DNA from 2 places in the Hydrogenophaga sp. H7 genome. Region 2 is predicted to be linked to the other one. Evidence: riboswitches for the same ligand, from Rfam matches in the RefSeq annotation. Region 2 holds a riboswitch; the other holds the start of a gene.

Region 1 (4,409 bases), on a different contig from region 2:
GCGCTGCGCACATACAGCTGCGCCGGCAGCACGCCGTCGAGCCACTGCGTCACCGAGTCGCGGAAGCTCGCCACCATCACCGTCAGCGCGACCGACAGCGCCAGGCTCGCGACCACGCCGCTGGTGGCCACGGCGGCGGTCTCGCGCAGGCGCCGCGAGCGTTCGACCGCCAGCAGGGGCAGGGCCAGCCTGGCCACACGGGGCGCCACGCGGTCCAGCAGAGCGCCCACCGCCAGCGGCAGCGCCGCGATGCCGCCCACCAGCAGCAGGCCCACCGACACATAGGCGGCCAGCGGAATGCCCGCGACCGGCGGTGCCCAGGCCAGGGCTGCGGCCAGGACCATCAGCCCCAGAGCGAGCCGGTGGCTTCGCCGGGACACCGGGCCGGATGCCCCCAGCCCCTTCAGCGCCAGGGCCGGCGCCATGGCGGCGGCGGCGCGCGCCGGCCACCAGCCGCCGACCAGGGCGGCGACCACGCCCAGTGCGCCGTAGACCAGGGCGGCGGGCGTGCTCCAGTGCAGCGAGGGTGCGACGCCCGAAAAGTAGCCGCCACCCAGGTCGCCTCCCAGCAGCCGCAGCGCGGCCACAGCCAGGCCGGTGCCCAGCGCCACGCCCAGCGCGCTGCCGATCAGGCCCAGCACCGCCGACTCGGCCAGCACCAGACGCAGCCGCTCCGGCGCCGACAGGCCCAGCACGCCCAGCAGCGCAATCTGCTGCTGCCGCCGCGCGACCGACAGCGACAACACCGAGAACACCAGGAAGCCTCCGGTGAACAGCGCCACCAGCGCCAGCACGGTCAGGTTGACCCGGTAGGCGCGCGAGAGGTTGTCGGCGCGCTCACCCGCCTGGCCCGGCGGCTGGGCGATCACGTGGGGCGGCAGGGCGAGCCCGCGCAGCAGTGCCTGGGTGTCGGTGCCTGGCGCCAGGCGCAGGTCGATGCGGCTGACTTCCCCGGTGCGGCCCATCAGCGCCTGCGCCGCCGCGATGTCCATCACCAGCATGGGCGCGCCGGGCGCGTTGACGCTGCCGGCCACCCGCAGGGTCGCGCGTTCCAAGCCACTCTGCACCTGCAGCGTGGCCGGCAGATCGCCCGAGGGCGCCAGCACCTGCCGCGCCGCCGGGTTGAGGAACACCGCATCGGGGGCAAACAGCTCGAAGCGTCCCTGGGCGGCCGGATCGTCGCGCGGCGTGGGCCGCGGCATCAGCGCGGGTGAGACGGCGGCCACCGACAGCGCATCCACGCCGACCAGCCGCACGCCCTGGCGCCGGGCATTGGCGAGCGGCACCGAGGTGGACACTTCCAGCACCGGGCTTGCGGCGGCCACACCGGGTGCCTGCGCCACCGGCTCCAGCAGCGCGTCGTCCAGCCCACCCTGGCGCGCGCGCAGCGACAGGTCGGGCTGACCGTTCACCGCGCTCACCGCCCCGGAAAACTCCGCCAGCGCCGATGCATTGATCAGCTGCACCGCCAGCGCCAGGGCCACCCCCAGCATCACCGCCACCACGGCAGCGGCCGTGCGCCAGGGGTGGTGGCGCAGTTCCTGCCAGGAGTAGGTCTTGAGCAGCGCAAACATCGTGTGAGCTTAGCGCTCCGGCCAGGCTCCCCATGGGGGACGTGGTCATGTGGTCCAATACGGGGTTTCCAACCAACTTTCCCTTGAGACCGACATGGGCAACAAAATCGTCACCGAAGCCGACCGCAAAGCCACTCCCCGTCCCACCGCCGCCGACGGCGTGGTGCTGCCCACCCCCGGCCGCGGCCAGCGCGTGAGCCTGGAGCGTGGTGTCGCCACGCGCAGCAAGAAGAACCCCGGCAAGCGTTCGAAGAAGGGCGGCTGATCGCCTGGGGTCCGGTCCCCACCCCGAGAAAAGGCCCGTCAGGGCCTTTTCGGTTTTTTGGGCCCGCCGATTAAAATTGCCGGCTTCACCGGGGGTGCCGGGCCCGCAGCAATGCGGGCGGCGGCTGAGAAATACCCCTCTCACCTGATCTGGGTTGTGCCAGCGTAGGGAGCGTGACAAGCCGGTCCGCCGTTTGCCGTGGTCCGTCCTGCTCAAGCCCTCGCGGGCGTTTTGACAAGGCGGATGCACATGCAACGGCGGTTTCTCTTTTCGGCGCTCCTCTCCCTTTCTTCGTTGTCGCTCGCGGGCCTGGCCCAGGCGCAGGCACCGATGCCCCTGCGGGTTCTGACCCACAGCTCCTTCGATCTGCCCAAGGAGCTGCTGGCGCAGTTCGAGAAGGACGCGGGCGTGCGGCTGCAGATCGTCAAGGCCGGCGATGCGGGCGAGATGACCAACAAGCTCATCCTGACGAAAGCCAAGCCGATCGCCGACGTGGCCTTTGGCATCGACAACACCCTGCTGCCGCGCGCGCTGGCCGCCGGCGTGGTCGAGCCCTACACCGGCCCGGCGGCACAGCGCGCAGCAGCGGTGAGCATGGACGGCGGCGTGGTGCCGGTGGACTTCGGCTACGTCAACCTCAACATCGACAAGGCCTGGTTCGCGAAGAAGGGCCTGGCGCTGCCGGCCTCGCTGGACGACCTGGCCAAGCCCGCCTACGCCAAGCTGCTGGTGGTGCAGAACCCGGCGACCTCCAGCCCCGGCCAGGCCTTCCTGTTCGCGACCATCGCCGGCCTGGGCGAAGAGGGCGCATTCCAGTGGTGGGGCCGCATGCGCGGCAACGGCGTGAAGGTGGTCAAGGGCTGGACCGAGGCCTACTACACCGAGTTCACGCGCAACGGCGGCACGCGCCCCATCGTCGTGAGCTACGCCAGCAGCCCGGCGGCCGAGGTCTTCTACAGCAAGGAGAAGATCACCGAGTCGCCCACCGCCAACCTGTTCCTAAAGGGGGGCGTGTTCCGCCAGGTCGAGGGCGTGGCCCTGGTCAAGGGCGGCAACCCGGCCGCGCGCGAAGCCGCCGGCAAGTTCATCGAGTTCCTGCGCTCGGCCCCGGCGCAGCAGGCGCTGCAGACCACGATGTGGATGTATCCGGCCGAGGCCGGCGCGGCGCGGGTGGACGTGATGAAGACCCATGCGGTGGAGCCGACGGCGTTCGACAACCCGTCGGCCGCCGATGTGACCGCCAAAAACAAGGCCTGGCTGCAGCGCTGGACCAAGACAGTCTTGAAGTGAGGATGTCTCGCCGCTGGCTGCTGCCTGCGCTGCCGCTGGTGTTTCTGGCGGTGGTGCTGGTGGCGCCGGTGCTGCGGCTGCTGGCCGAGGGGCTGGCGCCTGGCGCGGCCGACGGCGCCGAGCCGCTGCGCTGGCTGGACGTCTGGCAGGACGATTACCTGCGCTGGCGCGTGCTGTGGTCGTTCGCGCAGGCGGGCATCACCTGTGCGCTGGCGCTGCTGCTGGGCCTGCCCTGCGCCTGGGTGCTGGCGCGGCGCGAGTTCCCGGGGCGCGCGCTGGTGTTGCGCCTCTTGATGCTGCCCTTCGTGGTGCCGACCCTGGTGGCGGCCATGGGCGTGCTGGCGCTGTGGGGGCCGCGCGGCCTGATCGGCGGGCCGCTGGCCGACGCCGGCGTCGAGCTCACCGACACACCCTGGCTGCTGCTCTACGGCAACCTGTTCTTCAACCTCTGCCTGGTGGTGCGCGCCGGTGTCGACGCGCTGGAGCAGGTCGGCGCGCAGCGGCTCGCAGCCGCGCGCACCCTGGGCGCCACGCCCTGGCGCGCGTTCTGGCGCATCGAGTGGCCGGCCATCGCGCCCTGGCTGGCGTCGGCACTGTGCCTGGTGTTCCTCTACTGCTTCGCGGGCTTCGGCCTCGCGCTGGTGCTGGGCGGCCAGCGCTACGCCACCGCCGAGGTCGAGATCTACACCCTGGTGGCGCACGAGCTGGAACTGGGCCGTGCGGGCGTGCTCGCGGTCTGGATGATGGCGCTGACCGGCGCCGTGGCCCTGGCCTACGCCTGGCTGGAGCGCCGGCTGGCGGCGCCGGCGCGGGTCGCGCCTGTGCCGCGGCAGCGGCCGGCCACGGCCCTGCAGTGGCTGGGTGTGGCGGGCGCGATGGGGCTGCTGGTGCTGGTCTGTGTCGCGCCGCTGGCGGCCATCCTCTGGCACGCCGCGTCGGCGCTGTTCGTCGGCCAGGGCGCGGCCGTGCTCACCGATGCCGACACCCTGGCCGCGCTGGGCAACACGCTGCGTTTCTCGGTGCTGGCCGTGGTGTTCGCCACCGCGCTCGGCCTGTCGCACGCCTTCGCCCTGCAGTCTTCGGTGACCTGGCGCGCGCTGGCTTTCCTGCCTTTCGTTGTCTCGCCGGTGAGCGTAGCCTTTGGCCTGCTGCTGCTCTACCCCGACTGGAGCGCGAGCCTGCCGGTGCTGCTGGCGGCCTACGCGCTGCTGGCCTGGCCTTTCGTCACCAAGTCTGTAACCGCCGCGCTTGACGGCCTGCCGGTCCACTGCGCGCAGGCC
Region 2 (4,409 bases):
CCTCGTGCGCTGGTGGTGCGCGACGGCGTGGCGCAGCGCATCGCGGGGTGCGACGTGGTGCGCGGCGACCTGCTGCAGCTGAGCGAGGGCGACCGCGTGCCGGCCGACGCCTTGCTGCTGTCGGCGGATGGCGTGCAGGCCGACGAATCGCTGCTGACGGGGGAGCCGGTGCCCGTGGCCAAACGGGCCGCCCTGCCCGACGAAGTGGCTGCGCTCACGCACGACGGCACCACCCCCGGCCACCGCCCCGGCGGCGACGAGCTGCCCTCTGTCTATGCGGGCACGCTGATAGTGCGCGGGCAGGCGCTGGCCCGGGTCACGGCCACGGGCGCGCGCAGCGAGATCGGGCGCATCGGCCTGGCGCTGGGCACGCTGGACAACGAACGATCCCCGCTGCAGCGGCAGACCACCGCGCTGGTGCGCAGGCTGGCCCTGCTGGCGCTGCTGCTCAGCCTGACCCTGGTGCTGGTGCACGGCCTGTTGCGGGGCGACTGGCTGCAGGCCGCGCTGGCCGGCATCGCGCTGGCCATGGCGATGCTGCCCGAGGAATACCCGGTGGTGATGACCGTGTTCCCGGCGCTGGGCGCGCGCCGCCTGTCGCGCGAAGGCGTGCTCACGCGGCGCATCAACGCCATCGAAACCCTGGGCGCCACCACGGTGCTGTGCAGCGACAAGACCGGCACGCTGACCGCCAACCGCATGACGGTCACCCACCTGGCCGCGGGCGGCGCCGCGCTGCCGGACCGACTGGCGCTGGACACGCTGGGCAGCGCACCCCTGCCAGAAGCCTTCCACACGCTGGTGGAGTACTCGATCCTGGCGAGCGTGGTGGAGCCCTTCGACCCGATGGAGAAGGCCTTCAACCAGCTGGGCGCGCGCTTCCTCGCCGACACCGAGCACCTGCACCACGACTGGCGGCTGGTGCAGACCTATGCGCTGAGCCCGGCGCTGCGCGCCATGTCGCATGTGTGGATGGCGTCGGACGGCGGCGCGCAGACGGTGGCCGCCAAGGGCGCCCCCGAAGCGGTGATGGACCTGTGCCACCTCGATGCGGCGCAGCGGGCGCACATCGCCACGGTGGTGGACGGGCTGGCCGCACAGGGCCTGCGTGTGCTGGCCGTGGCCAGCGGCCGGTTCGAGGGCGAGGACTGGCCCGCGAACGAACACGACTTCGATTTCGGCTTCGTCGGCCTGCTGGGCCTGGCCGACCCGGTGCGCCCGCAGGTGCCGGCGGCGATTGCCGAGTGCCGTGCGGCGGGCATCCGCGTGGTCATGATCACCGGCGACTACCCCACCACCGCGCTGACCATCGCGCAGCAGGCCGGCCTGGCCACATCGCTCACCGCGGACGACGTGCTCTCGGGCGACGAGATGGCCTCGCTCAGCGATGCCGCGCTGCAGGCGCGCATGGCGCACGTCAGCGTGTGCGCGCGCATCGCGCCGGAACAGAAACTGCGCATCGTGCAGGCGCTCAAGGCGCGCGGCGACATCGTGGCCATGACGGGCGACGGTGTGAACGACGCGCCCGCCCTGCGCGCCGCCCACGTGGGCGTGGCCATGGGCCTGCGCGGCACCGACGTGGCGCGCGAGGCGGCTTCACTGGTGCTGGTGGACGACGACTTCGCGGCCATCGTGCGCGCGGTGCGGCTGGGGCGGCGCATCTTCGACAACCTGCGCAAGGCCATGTCCTACATCCTGGCGGTGCACGTTCCGATCGCCGGCATGGCGCTGCTGCCGGTGCTGCTGGGCTGGCCGGCGCTGCTGTTCCCCATGCACATCGCGCTGCTCGAACTCATCATCGACCCGGCCTGCTCGGTCGCGTTTGAAAACGAACCGGCCGAGAGCGACCTGATGCAGCGCCCTCCGCGCGATGCCAGCGCCCCGCTGTTCGGCGGCGTGACCCTGTGGCTGGCGCTGCTGCAGGGCATGGGCGTTCTGGCGGCGGTGCTGGGGGCCTTCGCCTGGGCCGCGCCGCGCCTGCCCGAGGAAGAGGCCCGCGCCTTCGCCTTCGCCACCCTGGTGATCGGCAACCTGGCGCTGATCCTGTCCAACCGTTCGGCCACCGAGCCGTTCTGGATCACGCTGCGCACGCCCAACCGTTCGCTCTGGGTGGTGGTGGGGCTGGCCCTGGCGCTGCTGCTGGCCGCCCTGTATGTGCCCTGGGCCGTGGCGGTGCTGCGCTTCGCGCCGCTGCCCTGGCACGAACTCGCCGCGGCCGGTGGACTCGGCCTGCTGAGCGTGTTCTGGTTCGAGGCCATCAAGCGGGTCCGGCGCGGGCGGCGGGCGCAGCGCTGACCGTCGCAGGGACATTTGGCGCCCCGCAAAGAAGCACGCTACACTGCGCGCCTGCTCCGGGGTGCACGGGCCTGCCAAGGCCCGGCGCTGAGATGGTGTGACACACCGAACCCGTGAACTTGATCCGGCTAGTACCGGCGAAAGAAGAGCGTTGCCTTGAAGGACCCGTGGACGGGGTGCATCCGTCCACACCCATGGTCCCTCCGGGCGGTCCTCCGGAGCTGTTCGTTTTCGCAACAGCTTTTTCAATCAGGAGACCGCCCGATGAACGCCCCCGACAAGCTCCAGCAGCTGCTCACGCTCACGCGCGAGCCGTTCCCCCAGTCCCGCAAGGTCTATGCGCCTGGCGTACAGCCCGGCGTGCAGGTGCCCATGCGCGAGATCGCGCTGACCAACGGCGAGACCGTCACGGTCTACGACACCTCCGGCCCCTACACCGACCCGGCCGCGGACATCAACATCCGCCGAGGCCTGGCGCCGGTGCGCAGCGAGTGGGTGGCCGCGCGCGGCGACACCGAGGCCTATGAGGGCCGCGCCCGCGTGGCACTGGACGACGGCGGCAAACACGGCGAGGTGGCGGACGCGCGCATCGAAGCCCTGCGTGCCGAGGCCGCTGGCCTGCAGCGCCAGCCGCTGCGTGCCAAGGCCGGCGCCAACGTGACGCAGATGCACTACGCGCGAAAAGGCATCGTCACGCCCGAGATGGAGTACATCGCCATCCGCGAGAACGGCAAGCGCGAGTGGATGAAGGAATACCTCGGCGACGCCGAGCGCGAGGCGCGTCTGAAGGGCAACGGCATGGGCGCGCGCATCCCCGACGTGATCACGCCCGAGTTCGTGCGCGACGAGGTGGCGCGCGGCCGCGCGGTGATCCCGGCCAACATCAACCACCCCGAGGTCGAGCCGATGATCATCGGCCGCAACTTCCTAGTGAAGATCAACGCCAACATCGGCAACTCGGCCGTCACCTCGTCCATCGAGGAAGAAGTCGAAAAACTCGTGTGGTCCATCCGCTGGGGCGGCGACACGGTGATGGACCTGTCCACCGGCAAGAACATCCACACCACGCGCGACTGGATCGTGCGCAACTCGCCCGTGCCCATCGGCACGGTGCCGATCTACCAGGCGCTGGAAAAGGTGGGCGGCGTGGCCGAAGACCTCACCTGGGAAATCTTCCGCGACACGCTGATCGAGCAGGCCGAACAGGGCATCGACTACTTCACCATCCACGCCGGCGTGCGCCTGCCCTTCATCCACCTGACCACCAAGCGTCGCACCGGCATCGTCAGCCGTGGTGGCTCCATCCTGGCCAAGTGGTGCATCACGCACCACAAGGAAAACTTCCTGTACACGCACTTCGACGAGATCTGCGAAATCATGAAGGCGTATGACGTGACCTTCTCGCTGGGCGACGGCCTGCGCCCCGGCTCGGGCGCGGACGCCAACGACGAGGCGCAGTTCGCCGAACTCAAGACCCTGGGCGAGCTGACGCAGATCGCCTGGAAGCACGACGTGCAAACCATGATCGAAGGCCCCGGCCACGTGCCCATGCACATGATCCAGGCCAACATGGACGAGCAGATCAAGCACTGCCACGAGGCGCCGTTCTACACACTGGGCCCGCTGACCATCGACATCGCGCCGGGCTACGACCACATCGCCTCGGCCATCGGCGCCGCCATGATCGGCTGGATGGGCACGGCCATGCTCTGCTACGTGACGCCCAAGGAGCACCTGGGCCTGCCGGACCGCGACGACGTCAAGCAGGGGATCATTGCCTACAAGATCGCGGCCCACGCCGCCGACGTGGCCAAGGGCCACCCCGGCCAGCGCGCGCGCGACGACGCGATGAGCAAGGCACGCTTCGAGTTCCGCTGGCGCGACCAGTTCGCGCTCGGCCTGGACCCGCAGACCGCCGAGGCCTACCACGACGAGACGCTGCCCAAGGACTCGTCCAAGGAAGCCCATTTCTGCTCGATGTGCGGGCCCAAGTTCTGCAGCATGAAGATCACGCAGGACGTGCGCGACTACGCGGCCGCCAAAGGCCTGAGCGAGGAGCAGGCCCTGGCCGATGGCATGGCGCGCAAGAGCGAAGAGTTCAAGGCGGTGGGCGG

Evidence for each region. Region 2 has a riboswitch for thiamine pyrophosphate ahead of thiC (phosphomethylpyrimidine synthase ThiC). Riboswitches for the same ligand answer to the same signal wherever they lie in the genome.
Region 1: linked by a shared signal. The riboswitch ahead of BC358_RS18155 (thiamine ABC transporter substrate binding subunit) and the one ahead of thiC (phosphomethylpyrimidine synthase ThiC) in region 2 are both predicted to bind thiamine pyrophosphate.

What each region holds. Positions count from the first base shown of each region.
Region 1 is NZ_MCIC01000018.1:103,482-107,890, reverse strand. It holds gene BC358_RS18160 (FtsX-like permease family protein) at 1-1,574, opposite strand, end outside; gene BC358_RS22155 (hypothetical protein) at 1,669-1,839, shown strand; TPP riboswitch at 1,920-2,028, shown strand; gene BC358_RS18155 (thiamine ABC transporter substrate binding subunit) at 2,170-3,129, shown strand; gene BC358_RS18150 (iron ABC transporter permease) at 3,132-4,409, shown strand, end outside.
Region 2 is NZ_MCIC01000001.1:674,825-679,233, reverse strand. It holds gene BC358_RS03305 (cation-translocating P-type ATPase) at 1-2,295, shown strand, start outside; TPP riboswitch at 2,343-2,458, shown strand; gene thiC (phosphomethylpyrimidine synthase ThiC) at 2,560-4,409, shown strand, end outside.